3 linked regions of the Rudanella lutea DSM 19387 genome follow. The protein of the gene in region 3 interacts with the protein of the main gene of each other region in a pairwise test. Links are inferred from orthologs where the notes say so. Each region holds a gene or a part of one and is shown on either strand. Other genes may lie near its edges. The genes, in order: RUDLU_RS0121545, RUDLU_RS0123255 and RUDLU_RS0116910.

Region 1 (10,192 bases), 1.2 Mb from region 3 along the record:
ATACCCGCCGGGCACTGGAGCTGGCTACCCGTAGTCAAATTCCGATGGTGACTGGATTTATTGCCCGCCGGGCCGTCGATGCCGACGCGACCGAAGCCCTGGTTGCTACGCTGGGTAAGCTGCCTAAAAATCGGATACACCTGCTCGAAGGAATGCGCGATGCTGTGGAAGGTCGCTCGGATCTGACGGCCCCGGCCAACTGGGAGCCGGTATATGCCCGCCTGAAAACCGACCCCGTAGCGGGTAAGCTGGCTACGCAGATTGCGGGTCAGTTTGGGGGTATCGAAATGGCCCGGAAGTCGATAGCGACGCTCAACAATGCCAAATTGCCAGCCGAAACGCGCGGGAAAGCCCTGCGGGCGTTGGCCCTTCAGCAACGCCCCGAGTTACCTAAGCTCCTGCCGGGTTTGCTGGCCGAACCGGGTTTACGGATGGAGGCTATCCGGGCGGTGGCTGGGTACGACAATGAGAGTCTAGGTAAACTCCTGCTTGAGCGGTACGCGGGTTGGTCGGCGGCCGAAAAGGCTGAGGCTATCCAGACGTTGGCCTCGCGACCACGCTACGGCTGGATGCTCACGCAGGCTTTGGCCAAAAAGCAGATCGATAAGCGCGAGGTGCCGACCTACGTAGCGCGGCAGTTGCGTCGGGTGGTAGGCAGTGGATTTGTGGAAGTCTGGGGGCCGATTGACCATGTGGCGCTCGATGAAAAAGCCTACGCCCGCTACCGGAGTCTGCTTACCGACAAAGCCGTGTCGGGGGCCGATGCGGGCAAAGGCCGGCTTGTTTTTCAAAACACCTGCGGCCCTTGCCACAAAATGTACGGTGAAGGCGGCACCATCGGCCCCGAACTAACCGGCTCAAACCGGGCCAACGTCGACTATCTGCTCAGTAACATTCTGGACCCCAGCGCCGAAATTCAGGACGATTACAAAATGGTGGTGGTTACCACGCGTGACGGCCGCACCTATGTGGGCAACGTAGCCCGCGAAAACGAGCGTCAGCTGACCCTGCGGGTGGTAGGGCAGGAGGCTGTGATGATCAACAAGTCGGATATTCAGGCGCGCGAGGTAAACCCGTTGTCGATGATGCCAACGGGTTTGCTGGAGTCACTTTCTGAGGCCGAGGTGAAAAACTTAGTGGCGTTTCTGCGGACAACTACGCCCGTGAAGAAGTAAGCGAATCGGGTGGTCTTGTCTTTCAGAGATGTCATCTTTCTAAACAAGATGACATCTCTGAAAGACAAGACAGGCATCAAAAAAAGAGAGCGATGACATCTTTCCAAACAAGATGTCATCGCTCTCTTTTTGGGAGCAACCTTATTTAAAGCTCGCCCGCATATTGCCGTTGAGCGTTTTGGCCGACCAGTAACCGCCCGCAATGATCCGGCGGATGGTCATGAGTGGGTCGGTCGGATTCATTTTTTTCTCGGCCAGTTGGTACGCGGTCAGGTAGCCTCGTTTTTCAACTTCCGGTAGGGCGGCCTCGTTCCACAAACCAAATGGATAGGCGAAGTGCCGAACGGGCTTGCCCGTGATTTCTTCCAGCTTCGTTTTGGGTTCTTCCAGCTGTGTTTTCCAGTCCTCGGCCGTGGTCAGTTTTTTTACGTTCTGGTGATCCCAGGTGTGGGCACCAATGGTATGGCCCTTATCGGAGAGGTCTTTGAGCTGGGTTTTGTCCATGTAATGCTGCTTACCCCGTCGGCCAATGGCTACCGTCATGATGTAAAATGACCCTTTGAAACCGTACTTGTTCAGTACCGGCAGGGCGTTGGTGTACTGCGTCAGGTCGCCATCGTCGAAGGTGAGCATCACTGGTTTTTCGGGCAGTTTGGCTCCTGTGGTCAGGTAAGCATACAGTTGGTCGGGCAGAATGGTATGATACCCGCTGTCGGCAAGCATTTTCATGTGCTGTTCAAACGTAGCCAGGGGCACAATGTAATCTTTGGCCGTTTTCGAATCCGTACCCTTCCAGTCGCGAATCTGGTGGTAGCATAGCACCGGCACCTGTTTGCGGCCAATAATGGTCGCGGCATCGGCTATTTTGCCTGCCGGAATCGCCGTCGGGTCGCCTGCACCGGCTGAGGCCGTGGTGTCAATCGCCGTGCCGTCGGTGGCAGCGGTGTTGGCCGTAGCAGCGCCCGCTTCGGCTGGGCTTGTGGTGGTCTCGGTGGCGGTTGCATCGGCCGGTTTACCCGTCGAATTGCAGCTCATGAGCCCGCCAGAGAGTAAGGCAGCGGTCAGGGCCGACCAGAAAAGGGGAGAACGTTTCATTGGTACAGGGGCAATACCGGACTCGGCATAAACGTCGTCCAGTCCAAACAGTTTACGGGCTGTTTGGACCAGGAGACGCCCGACGGCCCGGTGGGTCGCGTCTTAAATTTTGTCGGAAAATAGTAAAAGGCATCTTAGTTTACAGGACAACAGGAATTAAAATTCGCTAATGCCTTGTGGGGGTCTTTCGCTTATATTGCCCTTTCAATTCCTTACATCCTCATGCTCACTGATAAACTTGTTTTCCGTATTCACCGGCTTCTGGGACTTACCGCCGGTTTATTTATTCTGATGCTTACCCTCACGGGCTCGGTATTGGTGCTCGACAGTCAGGTGGACGGCTGGCTCAACCCCGGTGTCGTCACGGTGGCCCCTGGCGAGGCCCGGCCTGGCGAGGCCCGGCCTGGCGCGGCCCGCCAACCGGCCGATGTGCTGTTGGCCTCGGCCCGGCGGCAATACCCCTCGGCTACGTTGCTCAACATGCGCCTGTACGCTGGCGAACCCGACCGGGCTACCCGCGTTGAGCTGAAAGAAAAAGGGGAACGGATTTGGGTGTACGTGAACCCGTACACAGGTGCAGTAACGGGCACCCGCGAACGCGAAAAGGCGTTTGTGCGCCGGATGCGCGAACTCCATGAGAGTCTGCTCTGGGAGCCTTACGGTGGCTACATCATGGGGTTGGTGGGCTTGTGCCTGCTGGGCTCGGTGCTAACGGGAGCCTGGTACTACCGCAAATCATTGTTGGGTGTATTTTCGATGGGGGTGCGCTGGAACAAATCGCGCCGGATTGTGTACGCTGATCTGCACAAATACCTCGGTGTAGTGGCCTTGCTATTTATGACCTGGATGGGGGCTACCGGGGTGTTTTTCCACTGGGAGCATCTTGAACGGTCGTTTGGCAACGGACCGCAGCGACCCAAAACCGAGGTAACACCGCCAACCATCACCACGGTGGATGCGTATCTGACACGGAGCCAACAGGCGATTCCGCAACTGACGCCCGACCTCATCGCCTTTCCCGAAGCGCCCGACCGCCCGCTTGTGGTGCGCGGTAACACGCCCGAAAGCAACCGGATGCTGGGGCGGTTTACGGCCGCTGTGGAGTTTGATGCCCTCACAGGAGCCCAACAGAAGGTGTTTCGGGCCGAAGAAGCGGATGCCGAATACAAACTGGAACACGTTTTCGAAGAACTGCACTTCGGCCGGTTTGGTGGTCCGGTGACCCAGATTTTGTGGATTGTGATGGCGTTGGCGACGGCCGTAGTGAGTGTAACGGGCCTGCTAATCTGGTGGGTCAAGCGCTGACGTATAGGGCCGTTCGCTCAGCTTTTTGGCCCTTACAGCCGGGAAAGTAGTTCGACTAATCGTACAAACAGCGGATTGTCCGCTTTTACGAAACGAACTGAAAGATGAAAACTAAACAGTGGATGAGCGCACTGGCTCTTGCAGCATTGATGGTGACAACGCAGGTGGCCTGTGATTCGAAAACAGAAAACAAAGCCGAGGAAGTTCGGGACGAGCAGGAAGACCTGAACGAAGCCAGAGCTGAAGGTGACACCAGCGACATCAGAGAAGAACGGCAGGAGCTTGACTCGGCCAAAGCAGAGTATGACTCGGCCGTGAAAGACGCCCGAAACAATTAATAGTCACCCCTGAATAGAGAAGGGCCGCCTGATGAGGGCGGCCCTTTTTTTACCACCCCCTGATCCCCTCCTTGAAATAAGGAGGTGGAATCATGAGTCAGTGTTGAATAACAAAAAGATACCTATAGTTTTTGTGATTGTTTGGTAAGCTACCCCCTCCTGTTTTCAGGAGGGGGCAAGGGGGTGGTTTAACCCTTCGGCCGGAAAACAGGCATCACTGTCTCGTCGGTGGTCAGGAAGGGGCCGCCGATCAGGTCAATGCAGTAAGGGATGGCCGGAAACACCACCGACAGACATTGCTCAATAGCGCGGGGCCGACCGGGTAGGTTGAGCAACAGGGTTTTGCCCCGGATACCCGCCGTTTGGCGCGACAAAATGGCCGTCGGAACGTATTTGAGGCTTTCCTGGCGCATCAGCTCGCCGAAACCGGGCAGCATTTTGTGGCAAACGGCTTCGGTGGCTTCGGGCGTCACGTCGCGGGGGGCCGGGCCTGTGCCGCCAGTAGTTACAATCAGGCAGCATTCCTGTACGTCGGCCATTTCGATAAACGCGGCAGAAAGCTGATCCTGCTCGTCGGGGATAACCCGGTAAACCGGTTCCCAGGCGCAGGTGAGGTATTGGTTGAGCAAATCGACCACGGCTTTGCCCGGAATGTCTTCGTAGACACCGGCACTGGCGCGGTCCGATACATTGATAATGCCAATTCGAATAGGAGGGGTCATAGCGTCTGATTACAGCGATTTGCGGCACTCGGCCACTTTGTCGGTATTGAGAACGTCAACGCCCAGTTTGCGGAGTTGTTTCCAGGCGTTTGGGTTGTCGGGCGTGGCCCAGAACCGGATCATTTTGTTTTGGTCGTGCGCCCGCCGAATCATGCGTTTCAGTTTTTCGCGGTCAGCGTCGGGCAGGTCGCCGTTGCCGTCCCAGCGCGAATAATTGTAGAAACTATCGCTGATGAGCGCCACCCGCCGGACGGTTTCGTCATCGTAAATCTCGGTCGGCCGCCCGTCGAACTGCACAAACAGGGGGTAATCAATCATGCGTTCCACCTTGGGTCGGCTGCCGCTGATAATCACCTGAATCCCGTTGGGGTTCGAGAAGGGGTTAAAAATGTCGATGTTTTGCGCCAGCCGCGCTTGCAATACCGGCCAGATATCATCGAATTTGTCTTTGAGGTCAATAACGAGCGCGGGCCGGTACGTCCGGTCGGAGCTGATACGCCCCCCGTTCTGGGCAAACAGCCGCACAATCGGGTTCAGGTAAAGCGAGTCGAGCGTACGGGCCGGGTTTATGTCTTTCCGGTCGTGGGCAACCATCAGCTTGCCATCTACCAGCCAGATATCAGCCTCGATAAAGTCGGCCCGGTTTTCGAGGGCGGCCATGAGCGGAACCGGTTTTTCGTAGTCGTTATGGGCGTGGATTTTTACGGAACCCGACCGCTGCGCCCATATCGTGGGCGAAATGCACAACAGCAGACACCAGAAAAGGAGAGTCTTCATGAACGGAATGTGGTTTAGCGTTTTCGGTTGATGGTTTTCAGTTTTCAGTGGATTGTGCATATCGGAGCCGCTTCGTATTTATTCACTCTTTCACTCATTATATGTAGAGTCAACTCGGTCTTAAAACTCCTCAAATTGCCCAATAGCCAGCCGAACAGCTTCTGGCAAGGGGGCGGGCTGGCGCGTAGCCGGGTCGGTGTTAACGTAGATGATCTCGCCCGTGACCAATGGTTGGCCCGCCCGGTCTATAGTTAAACGAAACGGAAGGCTGCTGTTGCCAAACCGGCTTACCCGGACGCCAATACGCAGCTCGTCGTCGAAAAAAGCCGGTGCGAGATATTCCAGCGTAGCCTTGCGGACGTAAAAGGCCCCGCCAATGGTGGCCGGGTCGGTAAAACGCATACCCAGGTTGCGGAAATACTCGGTAATGGCTACGTCGAAATAATTGAGGTAGTGCCCATTGAAAACAACCTGATAGGGGTCTACCTCAGACCAGCGTACCCGAATCGGGTGGTGAAAGCGAAATTCGTCAGGCATGGTAAATTCGGTCAGCGGTGCCGTCAAAGATACGCCATGCTGTTTATCTTTGTCTCTATGCCAACCTCTGTAGCTGATTTTCAAGCCGACTGGCAACAGCATTTTGCCGCCTACCTCGACCGGTTTCAGGCCGGTCAGCAGTCGTTTGTGCCGAAACTATTGCCGCAAACGGCGGTTCGTTTCTCGGTGTATCAAACGCTGGATATTCTGCACAAACGTTTGGGTAACGACATTCTGCGCCGGGCGCTTGATCCGGCCGAAACCATTCCGAGCCCCGCCATTAGTGAGCCCGACGGAACCTGGCTCAAAAAAGCCAATATGGTAGGCGTAAACGTGCGTACGGTGGGTTCGTTCTGGAACGTGATCAACTACGTACTTACGTTGCCGGCCTGCCACGATAGTATCCACCTGCTGCCCATCTGGGAGCCGGGCGTGGTGGGTAGTTTGTACGGCATGGTGAGCTGGCAGATAAACCCCGAGTTTTTCAGTGTCGATCTGGCCCGGTTTGTGCCCGCCCTCGACACCGTGGAGAAGCAGCTTAAAGTGGCTGTCAACCTGATTCACGCGCTGGGCCGGACTGTCGGTATGGACGTGATTCCGCACACCGACCGCTTTTCCGAAATGGCTCTGGTGCACCCCAATCTGTTTGAGTGGGTACACCGCGAAGGCTACCGGCTCGTAAACCATACCGAAAGCGTGTACCGGCAGGTTGAAGAGGTGATCTGGCAGTTTCTGAAACTTAAAGGAGCCGCCGACGGCACACCGCTTTCGTTTACCAAAGAGGTTTTCTTCGCGCACAACATCCCGTTGCTTACCGATGAGCAGCGCCATTCGATTCTGTTTGGCCCGCCCGGCGACTACACGGGGCGGCTCATCCGGCGGCTCAAACTCATCAGTCACCTTACGGCGCAGGGTTACGAAACGCTGCCCATGACCATGGCTCCGCCGTACCGGGGGCTGCACATTGTGCCCAACGATTTTGTGACCGACGAGTACGGCCAAATCTGGTATCAGTACGCCTTCAACCGGCCCGAGCCTATGTCGCGGGTATTTGGCCCGTTGGCACGCTACAAGTTTCACCATAGCAAAGACGACAACCGCGACTGGGAACTCGACTTCGAACGGCCTAATCTGCCCGCCTGGAATTACCTCTGCGACCGATACCTGACCTGCCAGCGGGCGTATAACTTCGATTTTATGCGGGGCGACATGGCCCACGTGCAGCTACGCCCCACGGGGGTACCCGCCGAACCCGATGCTTACTACGATCCCCTGCGCGCCGTAAAGCATCACATTCAGAAGCAGGGCGTGCCGCATTTTGGTTTTTTTGCCGAGACGTTCCTGGCCCCGCCCAACACCATGGCTTACGGCAACGAACCCGACCACCTCGAAGCCATCGATGCCGACTCGACCCTGGGCGATCTGCAATCGTGCGTGGTGGGCTCGGTACTGTTTCAGAAACGACTCAGCGATTACGACGAGTGGCTCCGCACCCGGCGGTTTGCCCCCAACTTTACGGTCATGACGGCCGATAAAGACGATCCCCGTTTCGACGAGTTTTACCGCACCGGCAACCTGTTCCGGTACTTTGTGGCCCTGTTTCTGACCGATATGCCCAGTTACGTATCGCTTGGGTTTGAGGTGCGTAATCTGCATCAGGAGCGCGGAGCCAATGAGGAATACACCAAGCTGTACGTATTTCAGATCAACGACGACGGTGAGGTAGACAAGGTGACGCACGGCCCGTATCGGTGGGGCGACAATATGGAGCAGTTTGAGGCCATCAGCCGGATTCGTCTGTTTGCCGAGCAAATCTGGAGTGAGATTGGCGGCAAGGCTGTGCGCTGGATTCTGGAGCCGGGTCGCGCCGATTACATCGCCTGGACCCACGCTGACGATCCGGCCTATGCCTTTGTAGCTGGCATGACAGCCCCCCCGCCCGACTCAATCCCCGGTATGCCGGCGGGCTACCTCACCTTCGAAGAAGAAAACTGCCGGGTGTACCGGTTGCGGTGAGCGGGGGATTTTGTTCGTTAAACTCAACCAATCAAAACTCGTACGCCATTTTTTTGCAACTTACCGGCAATCGGTCGGCTTCCTCAACCGGCGCCTGATCGACTCAATAAGTGGTTTGGTGATTGATTTAAAAACCGATTCTCAGAAACGTCTTATACATGAACTTTCAGCTCACTTCTAACTCAGGCCGGGGCAACTTTACGATAACAGATCAGGAAGGAAAAGCCCTTTCAACCATCGCCTACGAAAGCTGGTTTTCCAGCACGGCTTCGGCTACTGTAGATGGGCGGGAGGTGGTCATTAAGTCGCGAAATATCTGGAGCTCTAATTTCGATGTATTCGTCGATGGCGTGGATCGGGGCGATATTACCTTCAACTGGAAAGGGCATATCATCATCAAACTGACCGGCGAAACGGGCGCAACCCAAACGGTTCGATTGCGCATGAAGGGCTTTTGGAATTACCATTTTGTGCTCGAAAATGAGCAGGAAACGATTCTTATGGAACTCCGCCCGACGTTTAAATGGCAAAAAATGAATTACAATTACGACGTTCACTTTGCGCAGGATACCGTTTCGTCGTTTGATCGGGCATTGTTGCTAATCATCTGCGGCTACGGGGCCAATCTGTACATGACCATGATGGCGGGTGCTGCAGCTTAAATCTCTCCTCCGTCAATCTCCCACCACCTCTAACCTGTTTATGAAACAGTTATTCACCTTCGCCCTTCTGGTTTGGGTGGTGGTAGCTTGCCAGCCATCGGGCCGAAACACAGACCCGTTACGAACGGAAATTCAACGGATTGTAGCGGGCAAAAAGGCCGTGGTGGGCGTTTCCATTATTGCCAACGATGGCAAAGACACGCTGTCGCTGAACGGAGATCGACGTTTACCGTTGCAGAGCGTATTCAAGTTGCATATTGGGTTGGCCGTGCTGGCGCAGGTCGATAAGGGGCGGTTTACGCTGGACCAAACCGTGGAGGTTCGGAAAGACGACCTGCTGCCCGATTTATGGAGCCCACTCCGCGACGAGAACCCGAACGGGGGACTTTTCTCCATCGCCAAGCTCATTCAGTATGCGGTTTCTCAGAGCGATAATGTGGCATGCGACGTGTTGATCCGGTTGCTGGGTTCGCCCAAAGCCGTAGAAACGTACATCAAAGAAAATGGCGTTGAGGAGATTGCCATCCGGTTTGCCGAGAAAGAAATGCAGGCCGAGTGGGACAATATGTTTCAGAACTGGACCACGCCCAAAGCCGCAAGCAAGACACTGCAAACGTTTTATGATCCCGAGGGTAAGCGGCTCTCCAAACGTAGTTACGACTTCATTTGGCAGACCCTCCGCGAAACGAATACGGGTGTGAACCGGCTGAAAGGCCGCTTGCCTGCCGGTACCGTGGTAGCGCATAAAACGGGCTCGTCGGGTACCAACAAAGCAGGCCTGACGGCCGCTACCAACGACATTGGCTTGTTATTTCTGCCCAATGGTGAGCCCGTGATCATCAGCGTTTTCGTGGCCGACTCGCAGGAGAACGAGGCCACGAACGAGAAGCTCATTGCCGACATTGCCAAAGCTACCTACGACTTTTACACGACCCCGGCGAAGGAGTAGTCGGGTTGGAGTGGTGACTCTACCTCAAGAATGGCTTTTTATATCGGTGTGAACTATTCTATCGTTTGGGTTGTGGGTATGAACAAGATCCCCCAATTGAGTTTTCAAATTCAGGCGGTACTTCGTGCACAATAATCCGAAGCCAGCTGCCCTTGAGGGAACGTAAGAAACCTTCTTATGAAAAGTGACTTTCTGGGCGGTAACCTGCGTGATGGCCTGAACTTTGTATCGAAACTGACTCCCCGGCGGGTGGCCAATGCGCTCAAAGTACTGGCCAGTTACTACCGGTCGCGGCAGACGGGCCGGGCCGAAGCGTGGGGATTACCCATGTCAATTTCGTTTGAACCGACAACCTCCTGTAACCTGCGTTGCCCGGAATGCCCCAGTGGCCTACGCTCTTTCACCCGGCCCACGGGTATGCTCGGTGAGGAGCTGTACAAACGCACCATCGACGAGCTGCACGAAACCCTGCTTTACCTCATTTTTTACTTTCAGGGCGAACCCTACCTGCATCCGCAGTTTCTGGAACTGGTGCGCTACGCGGCCGACCGCAACATTTACACCGCCACCAGCACCAACGCCCATTACCTGACCGAGGCCAACGCCCGCAAAACGG
Region 2 (10,153 bases), 1.6 Mb from region 3 along the record:
TTTAAGGTATTTTGAATTTGGTAGTGGGCTTCGGCCGTAATCCGAACGGGTTGATCAAGCATAGGTAGTTTTCCGGAAGGCCTCCAAAACAGGCCCTCTAGTCAAAGTTATTTATTTTTGCCCAAACAAGCAGACTGAACAAATGGAGTTAATTGCTGACTTACTCAAGTTAACCATACCGGCCGCTCTGGTTTTATACGGTATGTTTCTGACCGTTAAACTGTTACTGGAACGTGAAGCAGCCCGGCATCAGAACGACGTGAAAACCCGCTATACCGAAGCTGTAATTCCGATCCGGTTGCAGGCCTATGAGCGAATGATTTTGTTTCTGGAGCGAATCAGCCCCAATCACTTGCTGGTACGGCTCAACGGCAGCGCGACCACCGTACTCGATTTCCAGCAGCGCCTGCTGGCCGAAATCCGGGACGAGTACAACCATAACCTCTCGCAACAGGTGTACATGAGTGAGGTCGTCTGGGATCAAATTCAGAATGCGATGAACGAGGTCACGATGCTTATCAATCAGGCCTCCGGTGATACGTCGCCCGAAGCCCCCGCTATCGACCTATCGAAGCGAATTTTTGAGCGGATTGTTCAGCGCGACACGCAACCCACCGCTGCCGCAATTCGGGCAGTAAAAGAAGAAATTCAGCAGTTGTTTATGTAGACTCCTCCCCTCCGCCGAAGCAGGCTACGGGAAGAATACCCATTACAACCTGCTACGGCGTGAGTCAATGCGCAACTGGCCCAAATACGTCTTTTGAAAGCCGGAGGGCTTCATCAAGCGCGGCCATATTGAGCCCCTCAACCCCTACCAACGGGATAATTTCTTCGGTTGGCAGATTCCCCGTAAGGTCGTCGGCCGCCATGGGGCACCCGCCAAACCCGCGCAAAGCCCCGTCTATTCGGGTCACCCCTGCCCGTAGGCAAGCAGCTACCTTCGGGCGGGTTTCACCCGGTCGGGTATGCAGGTGAGCGCCAAATTCTACACCGGGAAATCGAGTCAGCAAATGCCGGAATAACGACTCAATTGCCGCCGGTGTCGATGTACCCACGGTATCCGACGGGGCAATGATTCGCACACCCAGATCAACAAGCTTTTGTGTGAACAAACCAACCCGTTCAGGGCTATAGGGGTCACCATACGGGTTTCCAAAACCCATAGATAGGTAAACCACCAGCTGTTTGCGGGCCTGCTGGGCCATCCGTTGCATCTCGGCCAAATCGGCAAGAGCCTGGTCGATACTCCTGTTCGTATTGCGTTGCTGAAATGTTTCGGATACCGACAACGGAAACCCGATGTACCCGATCTGATCGTGGGTGAGTGCCTCGGCCGCTCCGCGCAGGTTGGCGACAATGGCCAGCAGATGGGTGCGCGTTGTGGTAAGGTCGAGCCCGGCCAGTACGTCGGCGGTATCAGCCATTTGCGGAATGGCTTTAGGCGACACGAAGCTACCAAAATCAAGCGTGTGAAAGCCGACCCGAAGCAGGGCATTCAGATAGCAGATTTTCAGGTCGGTGGGTACAAGATGCGGCAGGCCCTGCATGGCATCGCGGGGGCACTCAACAAGGTGCATAGGCAAGCAACAGAAACAGATGTAAGGTTTCTGCACCTAAAACGGCCAATCGACACAAAAAGTTAACCAGTTCAGGCAGGCGTTGGCAAACGCAGGGTGGTGCCAGCTCCCTCTCCGGTTACGGCAGCAGCCACTTCATCGGCGTGGCAAATCACCACCCGCGATACGCCCTTGTCGAGCGCATTAAAGGCATTGTCGAGCTTCGGAATCATGCCTTTGTTGATGGTGCCAGCCGCCTTGTGTTCGGCGTACAGGTCGGGGGTAAGCTTGCCCATAACGCTATTATCATCGTCGGGGTTGGCCAGTACGCCTTTCTTTTCAAAGCAGTACACTAACGTAACCGAAGCCCGCCCAGCCATATCAACGGCAATAGCCGACGCCATTGTGTCGGCGTTGGTATTCAGTATGTTACCTGCCTCATCGTAGGTCAGGGGTGCGTACACAGGCGTGAGGCCTTGCCTCAGGAAGTACAGAATCTGCCCCGAATCGACCTCAATCACATCGCCTACAAACCCATAATCGATCTCTTTGACGGGCCGCTTACGGGCCAGTACCGTACCAGCATCGGCACCGGTAAGCCCAATGGCATTGACTCCCAGTGCCTGTAATTGGGCCACTAGTTGTTTGTTTACGAGGCCACCATAAACCATCGTCACCACGTCGAGCATAGGGCGATCGGTAATCCGCCGTCCATCGACCATGGTTGTCTGCACCCCTAATTTCTCGGCCACCTGGGTAGCCACTTTCCCTCCGCCATGAATCAGGATTTTATCGCCGGGCAGCCCCGCAAACGCGGTCAGAAACCGTTTGAGTGCATCCGGATTGTCGACCACATTACCACCAATCTTGATTATAGTCAGTTGGGTACTCATGAAGAAGTTAAGGTTTTGGGTTTATGGTTTTCGTTTGCCATACACGCCTACAAAACAGCAAGATACGTGAATAAATACGGAACAATGCATAATGAACAGAGATTTACCTTACTGATTATCAGACCATTCATTCTACATTATTCACTGTACATTATACAGTCAATTTCGGCTATACACCTGGCTGTGCGAAGCGCGTGGACGTAGAATTACAGCGTAAGCAGAATTTCTTTCAGTACCGCCTGCGCCGACCATTCGCGGTTGGCTGCCTGCTCAATCACCAGCGACTGCGGGCTGTCGAGCACATCGTCGGACACTTTCACGTTCCGACGCACGGGCAAACAGTGCATAAACTTACCGTTATTGGTCAGCTGCATCTTATCCATAGTTACCATCCAGGCCGGGTTTTGCGTAAGCACCTGTCCGTAATGCGTGTACGACGACCAGTTTTTACCGTAGATAAAATCGGCTCCTTCGAAGGCTTTCTCCTGATCGTACTCAACGCGTGCGTTGCCGAGGTACTCGGGGGCCAGTTCGTATCCGGGGGGGTGCGTCACAACAAACTCAATTTCTCCAGCATTGGCCAGCGGATTCATCCATTCACAAAATGAATTGGCAACCGCCTGCGGCAATGCTTTAAAATGCGGGAGCCACGTCAGTACCACCTTAGGGCGGGCCGGCATGGCATAGGCCGCTTTTGCCTCGGCAATGGTGATACAGTCGGCCAGCGATTGCAGCGGGTGCCGGGTAGCCGACTCGAGGTTCACAATGGGTTTACCTGCATACTTCCGAAACTGACTCATCACCAGCTCGCGGTAGTCTTTATCGCGGTCTTTCAGCTCGGCAAAGGCCCGAATTCCGATCACGTCGCAGTAGCGCCCAATCACGGCTGCCGCTTCCTTCACGTGTTCGGCTTTGTCGCCGTTCATGATAACGGGGTGGCCTTCAATCATTTCTTCCATTTCAAGCCCCCAGCTATCCTGCCCGACGTTCATAACCATCACGTTCATACCCAGATTCTGAGCCGCTTTTTGGGTACTCAGCCGGGTACGCAGACTCGAATTGAAGAAGATGAGGCCAATGGTTTTGTTTTTGCCGAGGTGCGCATCTTCAAACGGATTGGCTTTCACATACAGCCCCTGCTTAACGAGGGCGTGAATATCAGTGACGTCGGTGGGGGAAATGAAATGCTGCATAATGAATCGTAAACCCAGGAGACGAACACCCGTCAACGACAAGCTCAATTGGTAGCCCGTGTTCTCCTGTGTTGGTAAAAGTGTTTTTGTCAGGAATATCGTTACGATTGAACGGCCAGGCAAACGCTCAGAGCCTCCAGAAACTGATCGGCTTCGGCCTGTCCAACGGCCAGTGACGGCAACAGACGAACCGTGTTTTTGCCTGCTACCCCCGTAAAAATATGGTGATCGTACAGCAGTGTATTCCGTAGCGACTCCACCGGAAAATCGTACTCGATTCCGATCATGAGCCCGCGGCCACGCAACTCTTTGTAGCCGCCAATCTGCCGGATACCATTCATGAGGTACTCGCCCATTCGGGTGGCATTGTCGATCAGGTTTTCGTCGCGCATGATGTCAAGAACCGCGATGGCTGCCGTGCAGGCCAGGTGATTACCGCCAAACGTGGTGCCTAGCAAGCCGTAACTCGCCTTGAACTTGGGTGAAATAAGAATACCTCCAATCGGGAAACCGTTGCCCATGCCTTTCGCCATGGAGATAATATCAGCCTGAATACCGCTGAACTGATGCGAGAAAAACTTGCCGGAGCGACCGTAGCCACACTGCACACCGTCCAGAATAAGCACGGCACCTGTTTCGTCGCAACGCTTCCGCAAAGTTTGCAAAAACGCATCCGAAGCCACCTGAATGCCCCCTACTCCCTGAATTCCTTCAACGATCACCGCGCAGGCTTCGTCGGTAATTCCTTGCTGGGCAGCTTCGGCATCATTGAACGGCAAAAAGGTAACGTGCTCACTGTAATTGACCGGAGCCACAATAGCCTTATTGTCGGTAGCCGCCACAGCACCAGCCGTGCGACCATGAAACGCCTTACTAAACGCAATCACTTTTTTGCGGCCGGTATGAAACGACGCCAGTTTGAGGGCATTTTCGTTGGCCTCGGCCCCCGAATTGCATAGAAACAGGGCATAATCCGGGTGTTCCGACATCTCACCTAACTTATCGGCCAACTCCTGTTGCAACGGAATCCTGACCGAGTTCGAGTAAAACGAAATTCGGTTTAGCTGCTCCGTCAGGGCCTGTACATAACGCGGATGCGTGTGCCCTACCGAAATTACGGCGTGGCCACCGTACAAGTCCAGATAACGATCTCCCCTGGTATCCCAAAGGTAGCTGCCCAACGCCCGAACGGGTTCCACATCGTTCAGCGGGTACACATTAAATAACTCAGCCATCGGCAGTAGAGGGCGTCAGCCGTCAGTACGACTGCGCACATTTCATGTTTCGCAAAAAAAGAAGAACAAGATTACGGATTTTTAGGGGAATAAGGGCTAAAAAAAGCAAAAAGGAAGCACTCGGGCCTCCTTTTTGTAAACTTGACAAGGCCAGCCGCCCGGCCGCCCTTCCCCTATACACGCACCAGAAATTCGCGCAGAATTCGAAGCGACTCCTCGGGTTGCTCTATCATACCCAGATGCCCGGCATTGTCCAGCCCCACAAACGCCCCTTTGTCATTGAGCAGATCGGCCATTTGGGTGCTTTTCTCAAACGGAACGAGGTTATCTTCTTTGCCGGCAATCACGAGTATTGGAAACGACGCATGTTGCAGCACCGCCGAACGGTCGGGTCGGGCGGCAATGGCACGTACACCCGCAGCCAGCGCATCAGGAGGCAGCTGTGAGCCGATTTCGATACGCTTGGCAACCTGTTCGCCCAGCGCTTCACGATGCGACGATGCCACCATTTTGGGTACCGTCTCTTCGACAAAAGCCCGGCTACCCTGCTGCTGAATTTGTTCAATAGCGGCCTGCCGTTTCGCTTTCCGTTCGTCATCGTCGGCGAAGACCGTCGAGTGAAACAAAACCAGCCCACTCACCAGCTCGGGGTGATACTCGGCAAAAGCCAGAGCAATGTATCCACCCATCGAGTGCCCTATCAGCACTGCCTTGTCGACCTGAGCTGCCTGCAGCATGCTGTACAGATATTCAGCATAGGCTTCAATGGTAGTATGGTTGGCAAGGGCTGAGAAATCGGGTTTGATCAGCTGATAATCCTGAGCGAGTTCGGTGTACAAGGAGTCCCAGATCGACGCATCGACCCCGTGCCCATGCACCAGCACCACTGTTTTTTTCTGATCCATACGGTTTTGATTGAGTGATTGAGTGAATGAGCGATTGAGTGAATAGGGCCAGAGCGTTTCACACAATCATTCACTCCATTATAAGTTAATGCACAATAAATAATGTACAATGGAAAAAGCTCAATGCGCTGGTCATCATCGTTTTCACTATTCATTCTACATTATACATTTCATTCCGATTCAATACATAAAACATACAAAAACAAAGCGCCGGGTGGCCGCACGAAGCCAATCTTCATGCGATCACCCGGCGGCTCTCTGGTGGATTCAGGTCTTCAGACCGACACGGTCGCGTGTCTGAGCCTTCGGTTATCGCAACAGATCAACCAAAATCAGTACCAGACCTACAATCAGGGCAATAACACCCAGCGGGCTGGCTACGCCAAGCAACATCAGGATCAAACCGGCAATGGCAATGATAGCCCCCAATGTGAGCAGGCTCTTCGCCATTGGCTGGTCAGGAGCCATCTGCTTCTTGATCTTTTTGTCGATCTTCTTCACCATGGTCCGCTCCATCAGGTTCATTTTCTTGGCAGCCGTGTTTGATACAGGTGCCATGGTTGCCTGCTGAGTGGTGGCGTCGAGCATGGCGTTGATCTTAGCCATTTTCTTCTGCACCCGCTTGTCGGCCATTACCTCTTTGTTACTGGCAACGGCTTCGTTCAGCTGCGCCCGAACCGTAGCCAATTGAGCTTGTGGAGCCACTGGTGCAGCGGGGGTTTCCACGTCAGGCGTTGCTACCGGAGCCTGCACGGCTACCGGTGCTTCATTCTGAGCAGGCGCAATGGTTTGTACAGCCTCCGTTTTGGTAACCGTAGCAAACTTTTCGGCAGGGGTGCGCTGAATGGTTGCATACGGACGGCTGCAGGCAGTGAACAGGGCCGTTCCGGCCACGAAAAGGGTGATTCGTTGGGCAAAAGTTTTCATCAGATAACGTTTTTGTTTAATGGTGAACTACTCAGATTTCACCGGTCTAACAACGCCCTGATGACTTTGTTGCTAACAAATGACGCAGTTCCGAAAAAGCGAGGAAACGGTCCAGATTAGGCCGCAGCCGACGTATCGGACCACCGCAACATGCCCTGAAACTTCGAATCGCCAAATTTCTGGCGCGCGTAGTCGAGCGATACCGTAAACTCCTTGATGCCGGGTTGCGACGGCAACTCGTACATGGCATCCAGAATGATGGATTCGCAGATCGAACGCAGGCCCCGCGCCCCCAGGTTATAGGTGAGCGCCTGATCAACGATAAAGTCGAGCACTTCGTCGGTCCATTTCAGCTCAATACCTTCCATTGCAAACAGTTTATTGTACTGTTTCGAGATGGCGTTTTTGGGTTCGGTCAGGATCTGAAGCAGAGCCTTACGATCGAGGGGTTCAAGGTGAGTCAGAATAGGCAACCGGCCGAGCAATTCGGGGATGAGGCCGAACGATTTGAGATCCAGCGCCGATACGTACCGCATCAGGTATGACTTTTCGGAGCTCTCGTGGAGCCGACGCTCGCCCGAGAACCCAATGGGCCGTGAGTTGACGCGCTTGGCAATATGCCGCTCAATGCCGTCGAAAGCTCCTCCACATATAAACAGAATGTTTTCGGTGTTGAGGGCAATCATCCGCTGATCGGGATGCTTACGGCCACCCTGCGGGGGCACGTTCACCACCGATCCTTCGAGCAATTTAAGCAATGCCTGTTGTACCCCTTCGCCACTGACATCGCGGGTAATTGAGGGGTTATCCGCTTTGCGCGCAATTTTGTCGATCTCGTCAATGTACACGATACCCCGTTCGGCCGCATCGACATCATAGTCGGCTGCCTGAAGCAGGCGGGTCAGTATCGTTTCCACATCCTCGCCTACGTATCCGGCTTCGGTAATCACGGTGGCATCGGCAATGCAGAAGGGCACTTCCAGAATCTTGGCAATCGTGCGGGCGAGGTAGGTTTTACCGGTACCGGTTTCGCCCACCATCAGAATGTTCGATTTTTCGATCGTTACCTCATCGGCCGACTTCGGCTGCATCAACCGTTTGTAGTGGTTGTACACAGCCACCGTCAACGCTTTCTTGGCCTCGTCCTGCCCAATCACGTACTGATCGAGGTGCTTTTTCATGTCGACCGGCTTGATCAACTTGATATCAACCTCTTTAGCCTCGGTCCGTTGCGGCTTCATTTCCTGCAACACCACCTGATGCCCCTCTTCAATGCAATAATTGCAGATGTGGGCATCCAGGCCAGAAAGTAGCAGCATGACCTCATTTTTGCGTCGGCCGCAGAACGAACAGTTAATATTTGGCATGAATACGTGTCTATTTCGGGTAGAAAAATGTGATACGGTAACGGAGCGTTGATATTGTTTGTTAACCGAAACCGCACAAAAAAAGACCTGATGCGAATCAAGTCATAATAGGCTAACAAAAATAAAGGCATCGTGCCGAAAACCCAAGTACCTGTTTATCCAAAGGGCAGCTACAGAACGGCCTCTTCTGCCCCCTCCACATCGGCGGTTGCCTGCACCACACCCGTCACAATCAGGTATTGCGCAGCAGCATACGTACTCATAACGATCAGGCTGGCAACAGGCAACGGGAATGCAAACTTATTTAACGCGATAGCCGAGTCGGAGAGCATAAACAATACGGCCCCCGCCACTACCTGTCTGTAATTAGCCTCGGTCACAGCCTCCCGGCGCATGGCCGCCATGATGCCCATCAGCGCAATACAGACTACATAACCCACTACCGGGCCAAGTAATCCGGTTGCACGCAGCGGCTTGTACAGATACAGCAGAAATCCGGCCGAATACAATCCAAACGGAATGGCCCGAAGCGCAAACTGGCGAGCCGACAAGCGCACTCCGGCATCGCTAAGTTGCCCCCAAAAAGAGGCTATATAGGCCAGTTGCATAAACAAAAACGACCCCAGCCCCACCACAAACAAGTCGATTTCCCGAATCATCAGAAACACATCGCCGAGCAGGGCAAATACCATTCCGACAAACAGCCACCGCACGGGTCCGCTCTCCTGCCAGTGTGCCCGTTTAAACACCACCCAGGTCATGAGCGAGAGCATAATGAGCGGCTTGCATACGTAATGTAACACGGGTATGCGCAGTAGGTCGCCCGTGATTTCGAGAGCCGTTACGAGCAACAACCAGATAAAAAGCGGACGAGAAATCATACCGGCCAATGAAGAGCAGTTGTGTAAGCCTGCAATTTGGGCCCATCCATCCACATAAACAACATCTCGTTTTTCCTGATCCAGTTCGCGAAATTCCATCTGTCTACCATCGTGCAAAAACGCTCAGTACTGGACATTAGATGTTGGACATTAGACGTTAGACCTTCCTATATAAAGGTAGTAAGTCTAACGTCCAGTGTCTGAAGTCCGAAGGTCCAGTACCGAGGCAAAAACGCTTAAACATCCGGTTCGATATTGAGTTTGAACAGATTAGTACTAAGTACCAACCGTACACTTCACCGATGATCCGCTTACTGACCGCCCGGGTTTGGCGTCGCCTGTACCAAACCCCTACCCTTCTGACCATTCTCGTTGGTCTCGTTTTAGTCACGTACCAATTCGTGATAGGCTCTCTCCCCCAAACGCTTCAAGTAGGTTTTTGCGCCTTTATGCTCGCCGTTGCGGGTATCCCACACGGGGCTCTCGATCATTTGGTCGAACACGAACGATCCATCCGGCTCCACAAACCGTTTTCGTTCAGGCGGTTTATCGCTAAATATTTGCTCACGATGGGCCTCTATGCACTTGCATGGCTATTTGCGCCTGTGCCTTGCCTACTGGTTTTTCTTTTGATCTCAGCCTGGCACTTCGGCGAAACTGACCTAAACAACGCCCCTCAAACACCGTACTGGCTTATCGCCCGGCTTGCGGCTGGCGGCTTTGTTCTGGGGTTCATTCTTTTAACCCATGCCGACGAAACAAGCCCGATTTTGAGCCGCATCGTGCAGGCCGACGCTCAGGTTATGCAGGTTTGGCAGTTTGCTGCCGATCGGGCCGGGGCTGTTTTACGCGGTTGGGCTACGCTAATTTTAGTGTTGACCATGCTGGCTTATAGCCATCACCCAATTTCACTCAATGGTGCTCGAATCATGCGTTTGCTCACCATTCTTTTACTGGCTTACTTTTTACCTTTGCTGCCTTCATTTATGTTGTACTTCGGTGGTTGGCACGCCCTCTCCTCATTTGCTACCCTTCAGAATTTCCTGCCTGTAAATAACCAAAAACCGTATGGCGCCCTGAAACATATCTGGGTAAAATCGCTGCCTCTTACGCTGCTTTCAATCTTCTTTCTCCTTCTTTTTACAGTTAGTTGGCAAACCATTTATCCTGATTTCGACCCTTTACCACTTTTGTTT
Region 3 (9,966 bases):
TCGGAGCACCCACTGGCCGAGGCCGTGGTTGAGCATTTGAAAGAGGCCGGTGTGCGGCCAGGCGCGGTATCGCCCACCCGATTCGAAAGCCTCACGGGTCGGGGTGTGCAAGGTACGGTTGAGGGCGAAACCTACTGGATCGGTAACGGCCGACTCATGCGCGAGCAGGGCCTGGCTACCAATGCAGCCGAGACGCAGGCGGCACAACTCCGGCAACAAGCCAAAACGGTGGTGTACTTCGCCGACCAAAATCAATTGCTGGCCCTGATTGCCATTGCCGACCCGATCAAACCCACGTCGGCGGCCGCTATTCAAACGTTACAACAACGGGGTATCTCGGTGCATTTGCTTACGGGCGACAACCCCGAAACGGCTGCGGCTGTCGCCAAGGCTGTCGGCATACGTGAGTTTACGGCCGAGGCCATGCCCAACGACAAAGGGGAGTTTATTAAAGCCTTGCAGGCAAAGGGCAAGGTGGTAGCAATGGTAGGCGATGGTATCAACGACGCGCAGGCTCTGGCTCAGGCCGATGTGAGTCTGGCGATGGGCAAGGGGTCGGATATTGCGATGGACGTAGCCAAAATGACGCTCCTCACCTCCGACCTCAACAGCGTACCCAAAGCCTTGTTGTTATCGAAGCGTACCGTACAAACCATTCGGCAGAACCTGTTCTGGGCGTTTGTGTACAACCTGATCGGCATTCCGATTGCCGCCGGCGTACTGTACCCAGCCTTCGGGTTTCTGCTCAACCCCATGCTCGCGGGGGCTGCTATGGCGCTCAGTTCGGTTTCGGTGGTTACCAACAGCCTGCGGTTGCGAAGCCTGCGGTTATAGTCTGAAAACGTTCAAAGATGACATCTCGTTTGGAGAGATGTCATCTTTGAACGTTTTCAGACTATGCGTTGGCTAGAGATGTCATCTTTCCAAACAAGATGACATCTCTAGCCAATGGTAACAGTAAACGTAGCTTCGAAGACCTCGCCAACGCCCACCTGCTGAATCGCTTCTTTTTGCGGGAACGGCACCGGCTCACCCACCGAATCGGCACAACCAAGCCAGGGCTCAATACACACAAATGGCGCACCGGGCTTGGCCCAGATGCCCAGATACGGAAACTGGTCGAATCGCACGGTTACGGCCCGGTCGTGGTTTTTGCTTCGAATCTGCACCGCACGCGAACGCAAACTCTTGATCACCAGCGCGTCCTTGTCGAACAAGTGTTTGGTGAGCGGAATCCGGTTGTCAATCTGTTCAATTGGCTCAGTTTGGCCGGTAAAATACCCTTCGGGCGAGAGCAGATGGGTCTGCAACGGCTCGGTGTACGCAAACTCAAGCCAATAATCGGTTAAATCTTCATTGGCACCAAACGGCACGTTAAACGCCGGATGCGCCCCCACCGAGAAAAAAACCGGGCGGTCATCGGTGTTACGAACCCGGTACGTAACAGCCAACGTGGCCCCCTCAAGTGTGTACACAATCTCAAACACAAATCGGTATGGGTACGACGCCCGCGTCTCTTCAGAGTCGGTCAGTACAAACCGGGCCATCGACTCGGTCTGCTCGGCAAGAGCAAACACCGACTGCCGCGTGAAGCCATGACGACCCATCGGGTAGGCCTGCCCATCCACCCAAATCTGATTGTTCAGGCATCCACCCACCACCGGAAACAGATTTGGAGCGTGCCAGCCCCACACGGCTGGGTCGCCCTGCCAGAGGTGCTCAGTACCCGAAGGCTTATGAAAAATAGACGTAAGCTCGGCACCCTGCGGCCGGATATTGACAGAGAGAATGTCGTTAAATAGCATAAAGCATCTATATAAAGTTAAGAGTTGGCTGACGCAGGCCCACGGCTTACGCTTCACCAACTCTTAACTATTAACCACCGGGCGGCCCCGTCTTACCGTTTAACTCTTTATTAGAATTTCCAGCGTACAAACGCTTCCATAGCCTCGTACTCAGCCAGGCCCAGGCGGTTGTAGATAGCAGCGGTACCCCGGTTGCGTTCTTCGGCGCGTTGCCAGAACTCCCGCGAGTCGGTACCCTGATACACCACGCCGTCTTTTTGCGACTGATGCTTGAAGATACCCAAACGTTTTTTCATCACCTGATCGGGCGACATCGGGACGGCCATCTCGATTTCGCTCACATCCCACTCGGCCCAGGCGCCCCGGTACAACCATACCCAGCAGTCCTTCATGAAGTTTTTGTGCTTCAGCCGGCGTACGGCTTCCATGATAGCGTCGAGACACACCTTGTGCGTACCGTGCGGATCGGCGAGGTCACCGGCGGCATAAATCTGATGCGGCTTGATTTTCTCGATCAAATCCATCACCACTTTCACGTCGTCTTCGCCGAGCGGCTTCTTCTCCACCTTACCCGTTTCGTAGAACGGCATATTCAGGAAGTGCGCATTTTCGACGGGAATACCCACAAACCGGCAGGTCGCTTTGGCTTCGCCCATCCGAATCAGGCCTTTCACGTGCCGCACTTCAGGTGTATCCATTTCGCTGTCTTTCTTCAGACGCAGCGACGTAGCGGCATCCTGGAAAATACGCGTTGCTTCGGGGCTATTGATGCCAAATTTCGAGTTGAAGTCGACCACATAATCGGCAAATCGCAGAGCCTCATCATCGGCAACGGCAATGTTGCCCGACGTTTGGTAGCCTACGTGTACCTCATGTCCCTGATCGTGCAGACGCTGGAACGTACCGCCCATCGAGATAATATCGTCGTCGGGGTGCGGGCTGAAAATGATACAACGTTTCTGAGCAGGCAGGGCGCGCTCGGGGCGGTTGGTATCATCGGCGTTGGGCTTACCGCCGGGCCAGCCGGTAATGGTATGCTGCAACTGATTGAACACATCGATATTGATGTCGTATGCCTGCCCGTACTGAGCCAGCAGGTCGCTCATCCCGTTATCGTTGTAATCGCGGTCGGTGAGTTTCAGAATCGGTTTGCCCAGTGTCAGCGACAGGTGCGTAACCGCCTTCTTAATCATCTTGTTGTCCCACACTACCGTATCGACCAACCAGGGTGATTTCATCCGGGTCAACTCGGAGGCCGCTGCTTCGTCGATCACAAACAGCACGTTGGGGTGCGTTTGCAGGTACGAAGCCGGGTTGGTTTCGGTTACGGTACCTTCAACCGCCCCGCGAATCACGGGGGCTTTGCGCTCACCCCAGGCGAGCAGCACTACGCGTTTGGCAGCCAGGATACTCGCAACCCCCATTGTAATAGCTTTGCGGGGTGTGCGGGGCAAACCACCAAAATCGCCCGAGGCAGCCGCCCGTGTCGAGTGGTCGAGCATCATCAGGCGGGTATGCGAGTTGATGAGCGACCCCGGTTCGTTGAACCCAATGTGGCCGTTCCCCCCGATACCGAGCAACTGAAAATCGAGCCCGCCCGCTTCGGCAATCATCTCCTCGTACCGCTTCACAAACTCAGCTACTTTGTCGTAGCGGATAGTGCCGTCGGGTACGTGGTAGTTTTCAGCCGGAATGTCGACGTGGTCGAATAGCTGCTCCCGCATGAAACGCCAGTAGCTCTGCAGCGAATCGGGCTCCATGGGGTAGTACTCGTCCAGGTTGAACGATACGACATTGCGGAAACTCAGTCCCTCTTCGCGGTGCATCCGAACCAATTCGGCGTAGACCGTCTTAGGCGACGATCCGGTGGCTAACCCCAGAATGCAAGGTTTTCCTTCCCCTTGCTTTTGCCGGATCAGATCCGCGATTTCGTGGGCTACTGCCCGCGATGCGGCCTTGGCATCGGCATAAATGTGGGTGGGAATTTTTTCGTACGTAATGGCCGAATGTACCGGTCCATTATTGACAGACTGATTGTTAGGTGCATCCGCAACGGGCGAATCAGTGATCATGAGGGAATGTAGATTGGTGATTTACGGGGCAAAGTTCCACAAAATGACCAAACTACTGAAATACTATTCACAAAATTTAGGCAAACAAAAAGGTCTACCCCGTAATCAAGGGCAGACCTCCGTATAGCAAGTTGCTTATTATCAGCCGTTACACCGGCACGGCGTAGTAATACATCCGTGAGCTTCCCGGATACATACCGATCAGCATCAGACCTTCGCCTTCTTTCACGTTAGCCATGATCGTTTGCAGGTCTTTCACAGTTTTTACATTCTTACCGTTGGCTTTCACAATGATGAAACCTTCTTCAATATCGGTTTCAGCCAGTTTGCCGTCAAGAATCTTCTTCACACGCACCCCACCGCTCAGGCCAGCCTGTTGCAGCTCGCGGGCGCTGATGTCTTCAAACTCGGCTCCTAACGTACCAAGCGATGCCGTAGCGGCCTCGGCTTTTTTGATCACGTCGCGGCCGCCGTTGCGGTTACGAAGTTCTACTTTGAAATCGCGCTCGGTACCACCCCGGTTTACCGTGACGTTGATCACATCACCCGGACGACGGCGACCAATGATCTCGCGCATTTGGGCGTCTGAATCAACCGGCTGACCTTCCATTTTCACGATCACGTCGCCTTTCTGCAAGCCAGCGGTTTTAGCAGCTCCATTGTCGACCACATTATCGATATAAATACCCCGGCCCACTTTGGCGTTCAGTTCGGCAGCCCGTTTGCTGTCCAGCTCAATCGGAAGAATACCAAGGTAGCCACGCTGTACGTTACCGTACTTCAGTAGGTCGGCCGTTACTTTTTTCACCAGCGACACCGGTACGGCAAAACCATAGCCACTGTAATAACCCGTTGCCGAGGCAATGGCCGAGTTGATACCTACCAGTTCGCCACGCAGGTTGACGAGTGCCCCACCCGAGTTACCAGGATTGATGGCTGCATCGGTCTGAATAAACGATTCGATGGGCGTGTCGGCGTTGCGGTCATTACGATCTACGTTCTGGTTCAGAATACCGATACCACGGCCCTTAGCACTAACAATACCAGCCGTTACGGTCGACTCCAGGTCGAGCGGATAACCAACGGCTAACACCCATTCGCCCAGTTTCAGGTTGTCTGAATCGCCCAAGGTAATGGCGGGCAGGCTACCACCGGCTTCCACCTTAATCACGGCCAGGTCGGTGAGGGGGTCAGTGCCAATCACTTTGGCTTTAAAGCTCCGCTTGTCGGTCATCACCACCTCTACCTGATCGGCATCCTGCACCACGTGGTTGTTGGTTACGATGTAGCCGTCTTTCGAGATAATTACGCCCGAACCGGAGGCTTGTCCTTGCTGACGGCGGGGTTGCCGGGGCTGTGCGCCACCAAACTCATCGCCGAAGAATTCGCGGAAAATATCCGGAACCTGCTGCTGACGAACCGTGCGCGTTACCGTCGTGCGAATGTGTACCACCGTTGGGGTGGCCGACTCAGCGGCATAAGCGAAATCGCCCGGTGCGCTCGTCCCGTTGCCCGTGAGGGCGGCTAACCGACCCGTAATGGTCGGGGTCGACGACTCATTGAATACAACATCCCGCTTGTTAAAGCCAAGGAAGTTGTAGGCCGCCAGGGTGATTGCACTCGATAAGATGGCAATCAGCGTCAATACTTTCCAGTTGCTTTTCATTAGTTTTTGAGGGTAATGCATTGTCGGTGATCCGACAGGTTGTCTTCATAGCTTGCTCATGTCTGTGAGTCACGAGCTACTCAGCAAAATAACGGAATCCTGGGGTCAAAAAATTCGTGGACAAGTGGGTACTTAACAATTATTAACAAGCGATTGTTGAGCCAAATTTACCATGGGCCACCCCACAATTATCCACCTCCATACCCGCCCCACCCGCCGTATGCGTACCCGGTCGCAGAGAGCAAAACCGTATGGCCTCGCCCCCTGCGACCGGGTACAGTCACGGTTCGGTTCCGATTAACCGCCAATTTCAATTTGCCGGGGTGGCTTGGGTTTAGCCTCCTCACGCTTCGGAATCTCGATGCTCAAAATTCCATCGGTATAGGTAGCCCGAATCTGATCCACGTCGACCGAGTTGGGCAGCATAAACGTCCGTTGAAACGATGAATAGCTAAACTCCCGGCGCGTGTACTTTTCGTTCGGTTTCTCTTCAGTCTTATTCTCCTGATACGCTGAAATCGTCAGGTTCGTATGGTTCAGGCTCAATTTAAAATCCTCTTTTTTCAGGCCAGGGGCCGCTACCTCAATCCGAAAGCCATCGGTATGTTCGGCTACGTTTACGGCTGGTACACTATTGGGCGCCTGTGTGCTCTGGCTGAAGAAGTCGTTAATTTCACGACCCAGGGGGCTGTTCATGCGAAACGTTTCGATCAACGAGGGGAACTGGTTAGAGCGGGTTAAAGCGTTCATGGTACTGGTTTGATTAACGGTTTCTGTATTTGTTATCTACCATCGGTTAGTCAAGTTTTGTACCAGCCCTACTATACGGCCAAATTGACACGATAAAGAGCCTCTCACTACGCCAATTGGGTCATTTTGACAGAAAGCCCGGCCTATACTCCACAAAAAAATGCCATGTGTTTGGGCACATGGCATTCAGGGTATCATACAGTTTGAGCTACGTCTACTTGGCATCGAGAAGCTCAAGGGCTTTCTCGGCAGCTGACTGTTCCGCTTTCTTTTTGGAATAGCCGCTACCCGTGGCAAAGGGTTCTTCGTTAATCACGATCTGCGCGATAAACTCCCGGTAATGGCTATTCCCTTTCTCGGCAATAATATCAAACCGTACTTCTTTACCTTCACGTTGCGCCCACTCAATCAGGCGACTCTTGAAATTGGCATTGTTCTGCACCAGCGAGTCGATATCGTAGTGCGACAGCAGGTTCTTCAGGATAAACCGGCGAGTAAACCGGAAACCTTTATCGAGATAAATGGCACCAACCAGAGCCTCCAGCGCATCGCCATACATAGAGGTACGGGCGGGCAGACTTTTAGTACGGGCCCCGTCGTACTCGATGAGCCGGTCGAGGCCGATTTTGCGCGAGATACCGTTAAGCATCTCCCGGTTCACAATCCGCGACCGAATTTCGGTCAGAAAACCCTCGTCTTTGTACGGGTATTTTTTGAATAGAAACTCAGCAATGACCATACCCAGTACGGCGTCGCCAAGGTATTCAAGTCGTTCGTTCGACTCGCGAAAGCCTACAATGACCGTCTCCCGGGAGGCCGACGAGTGCCGTAGCGCCAGTTGGTACAGGCGCAGGTTCGACGGATTTTCCCCGATAATATGGGCGACAGCATTCTTTAACTTTTTCCGTTTGTCGGCATCCTGCGAGCGGAAAAGGTTCAGAAACGTGGCAAAGTAGCTACGAGGCAAAGCGAGTTGCACTTAGTCGGAAAGTTTACGGAAAATAACCGATGCGTTATGCCCGCCAAAACCGAATCCGTTGCTCATGACCGTGGTCAGCTTGCGGGGCTGGGCCTGATTGTACGTCAGGTTGAACCGGGGGTCAATCTCAGGATCGTCGGTAAAGTGGTTGATCGTTGGAGGCACAATCTGGCGTTCCAAAGCAAACAGACAGGCAATGGATTCCACCGCCCCGGCCGCTCCGAGAAGGTGGCCAATCTGCGACTTGGTCGAACTAATGTTGATGGCAAAGGCATGGTCACCAAAGAGTTGGTGAATGGCCTTCAGCTCCTGCGGGTCGCCTACGGGCGTCGAGGTGCCGTGTGTGTTGATGTAGTCAATTTCTTCGGGCTTGATACCGGCATCATCGAGCGCATCGTGCATACCCAAACGGGCACCTAACCCATCGGGGTGCGGGGCCGTAATATGAAACGCATCGGACGACATGCCCCCGCCAATCAGTTCGGCGTAGATTTTGGCGCCCCGTGCTTTGGCATGCTCATACTCTTCCAGAATCAGGGCACCGGCGCCTTCACCCAGTACAAAACCGTCGCGGTCTTTATCGTACGGGCGAGAGGCCGTCATGGGGTCATCATTGCGTTCCGAGAGGGCCCGGTTCGCGTTGAAACCACCAATACCGGCTTTGGTGACGGCGGCTTCGGAGCCCCCGGTCACGCAGATATTCATGCGGCCCAGACGGATGTAGTTGAACGCATCGATCATCGCGTTCAGGCTCGACGCACAGGCCGATACCGTCACGTAATTGGGTCCGCGGAAACCATAGCGCATCGAGATTTGGCCCGGTGCACTGTCGGCAATCATGCGAACAATAAAGAACGGATTGATCCGAGGAGTACCGTCGCCTTTGGCGTAGTCGATCACCTCGTCTTCAAACGACTTCAGACCTCCAATACCCGATCCCCAGATAACGCCGACCTTGTTTTTGTCAATTTTTTCCAGGTCCAGCTTCGAGTCCTGCACTGCCTGTTCGGCCACAATCAGTGCGTAATGGGTGAAGGGGTCCATTTTGCGCGCATCCTGACGAGGGATGTACTGAGTAACGTCGAGCCCTTTCAGTTCGCAGGCAAACTGGGTCTTGAACTTGCTCGCATCGAATTTGGTGATTGGGCCGGCACCACTGGCACCAGCGGCCAAGCCATCCCAAAACGTGGGCACATCGTTACCGATGGGGGTGAGGGCACCAAGGCCCGTAACTACTACTCGTCGGAAGGTCATACAGGAAAACTGCAGATGGAATAATAAGAAGAAAACAGGCGCTACGTGTTTGAGTAGTTAAGCTTTCGAAGAGAAAACCTAAAGACTCAAACAGGTAGAAGGCCCTGTGCAGGCTTACTTGCCAGCGTTTTCTTCGAGATAGGTGATCGCCTGACCAACGGTGCCGATGTTTTCGGCCTGATCGTCAGGGATAGAAATGTTGAATTCTTTCTCAAATTCCATGATCAATTCAACAGTGTCAAGCGAGTCGGCCCCCAGGTCGTTGGTGAAGCTTGCCTCAGGCGTAACCTCAGACTCTTCGACACCTAATTTCTCAACAATAATGTTCTTAACTTTTTGTGCAATTTCTGACATTTTAGTAGTCAATTGGGGTTGAAAAACGGCACAAAGAAAACCATTTCCCCTATCATTGTCAAACAATTTTTTTGTAGCCTGGGCGTTAATACCTATGCCGTAATTAAATATAAATTATTGATTTATAGTAGTTTATATATTGACTATAGAGTTTAATCCTACACCGTCTACTAAAGCCTCTTTCCTACCAAACCGTACTCTTTGGTGCACAAAGCGCCGAATCGGGCGGCTATACGAGGGCTTCGATACCGAACTACTGAGTTCCTAAAATCCGTTGCACCTTTGTATGCCTCAATAGGCTACCAATACGTATGATCCAACTTTCGAAGCTCCGCCATACTGATTCGCCCAACTTTTTTTTGATGGCTGGTCCCTGCGCCATTGAAGGCCGCGACATGGCTCTGCAAATTGCCGAACGCATTGTTACCATTACCGATAAGCTACGAATTCCGTACATTTTTAAAGGTTCGTACCGCAAAGCCAACCGAACCAAAGCGAACTCGTTTACGGGCATCGGTGATGAATTGGCCTTGTCGATCCTGAAGGAGGTTGGTACTACTTTCAACATCCCAACGGTGACCGACATTCACGAGTCCGACGAAGCCGCTATGGCTGCTGAGGCTGTCGATGTGTTACAGATTCCGGCTTTTCTGTGCCGCCAAACCGAACTGCTGGAGGCTGCCGCCCGCACCGGTAAGGCCGTGAACATCAAGAAAGGCCAGTTTTTGTCGGGCGAGAGTATGCATTTTGCCGCCGAAAAAGTCCATGCTATAAACCCGGAAGCTACGGTGATTCTGACCGACCGGGGTAACTCCTTTGGCTACGGCGACCTGGTTGTCGACTACCGGAATATTCCGGCCATGCAGTCGTTTGGTGTGCCGGTTGTGATGGATTGCACCCACTCATTGCAGCAGCCCAACCAGTCATCGGGGGTCACGGGTGGGAAACCGGCCCTGATTGCTACCATTGCCAGGGCGGCCATTGCCGTTGGGGCCGACGGCCTTTTCATCGAAACGCACCCCGATCCATCCTGCGCCAAGTCAGACGGTGCCAACATGCTCCCCCTCGATCAGTTAGAAGCCTTGC

What was found.
Region 1: the proteins of RUDLU_RS0116910 (region 3) and RUDLU_RS0121545 interact in binary tests that used the Escherichia coli proteins (3 or more experiments, as listed by UniProt). The link is inferred for Rudanella lutea DSM 19387 from one-to-one orthologs.
Region 2: the proteins of RUDLU_RS0116910 (region 3) and RUDLU_RS0123255 interact in binary tests that used the Escherichia coli proteins (3 or more experiments, as listed by UniProt). The link is inferred for Rudanella lutea DSM 19387 from one-to-one orthologs.

The regions. Positions count from the first base shown.
Region 1 is NZ_KB913013.1:5,242,481-5,252,672, forward strand. Bases 4,242-7,173 are described here. They hold RUDLU_RS0121545 (acyl-CoA thioesterase), read right to left. Parts: upstream 5,950-7,173; coding sequence 5,533-5,949; downstream 4,242-5,532. Other genes in these bases: mog (molybdopterin adenylyltransferase), read right to left, coding at 4,242-4,635; RUDLU_RS0121540 (phosphatidylinositol-specific phospholipase C/glycerophosphodiester phosphodiesterase family protein), read right to left, coding at 4,645-5,412; RUDLU_RS0121550 (alpha-amylase family protein), read left to right, coding at 6,007-7,173. In the rest of the region: RUDLU_RS0121515 (PVC-type heme-binding CxxCH protein), read left to right, coding at 1-1,175; RUDLU_RS0121520 (polysaccharide deacetylase family protein), read right to left, coding at 1,317-2,270; RUDLU_RS0121525 (PepSY-associated TM helix domain-containing protein), read left to right, coding at 2,493-3,575; RUDLU_RS0121530 (DUF1090 family protein), read left to right, coding at 3,680-3,913; more of mog, read right to left, coding at 4,102-4,241; more of RUDLU_RS0121550, read left to right, coding at 7,174-7,965; RUDLU_RS0121555 (hypothetical protein), read left to right, coding at 8,124-8,627; bla (class A beta-lactamase, subclass A2), read left to right, coding at 8,668-9,576; RUDLU_RS0121565 (SPASM domain-containing protein), read left to right, coding at 9,754-10,192.
Region 2 is NZ_KB913013.1:5,657,537-5,667,689, reverse strand. Bases 3,917-6,809 are described here. They hold RUDLU_RS0123255 (alpha/beta fold hydrolase), read right to left. Parts: upstream 5,783-6,809; coding sequence 5,051-5,782; downstream 3,917-5,050. Other genes in these bases: RUDLU_RS0123250 (hypothetical protein), read right to left, coding at 6,092-6,709; RUDLU_RS0123260 (aspartate aminotransferase family protein), read right to left, coding at 3,917-4,877. Outside these bases: RUDLU_RS0123285 (iron-sulfur cluster assembly accessory protein), read right to left, coding at 1-62; RUDLU_RS0123280 (DUF7935 family protein), read left to right, coding at 143-667; RUDLU_RS0123275 (hydroxymethylglutaryl-CoA lyase), read right to left, coding at 732-1,577; argB (acetylglutamate kinase), read right to left, coding at 1,649-2,449; RUDLU_RS0123265 (Rossmann-fold NAD(P)-binding domain-containing protein), read right to left, coding at 2,656-3,642; more of RUDLU_RS0123260, read right to left, coding at 3,744-3,916; ATP-dependent Clp protease ATP-binding subunit ClpX, read right to left, coding at 6,826-8,076; RUDLU_RS28025 (lysoplasmalogenase), read right to left, coding at 8,247-9,056; RUDLU_RS0123235 (Brp/Blh family beta-carotene 15,15'-dioxygenase), read left to right, coding at 9,260-10,153. UniProt on the Escherichia coli protein: The physiological role of BioH is to remove the methyl group introduced by BioC when the pimeloyl moiety is complete. It allows to synthesize pimeloyl-ACP via the fatty acid synthetic pathway through the hydrolysis of the ester bonds of pimeloyl-ACP esters.
Region 3 is NZ_KB913013.1:4,077,109-4,087,074, reverse strand. Bases 7,261-9,966 are described here. They hold RUDLU_RS0116910 (acyl carrier protein), read right to left. Parts: upstream 8,881-9,966; coding sequence 8,641-8,880; downstream 7,261-8,640. Other genes in these bases: kdsA (3-deoxy-8-phosphooctulonate synthase), read left to right, coding at 9,192-9,966; fabF (beta-ketoacyl-ACP synthase II), read right to left, coding at 7,273-8,526; rnc (ribonuclease III), read right to left, coding at 7,261-7,272. Also shown: RUDLU_RS0116945 (heavy metal translocating P-type ATPase), read left to right, coding at 1-834; RUDLU_RS0116940 (aldose 1-epimerase family protein), read right to left, coding at 942-1,805; nagB (glucosamine-6-phosphate deaminase), read right to left, coding at 1,916-3,877; RUDLU_RS0116930 (Do family serine endopeptidase), read right to left, coding at 4,026-5,543; RUDLU_RS0116925 (Hsp20/alpha crystallin family protein), read right to left, coding at 5,841-6,293; more of rnc, read right to left, coding at 6,508-7,260. UniProt on the Escherichia coli protein: Carrier of the growing fatty acid chain in fatty acid biosynthesis.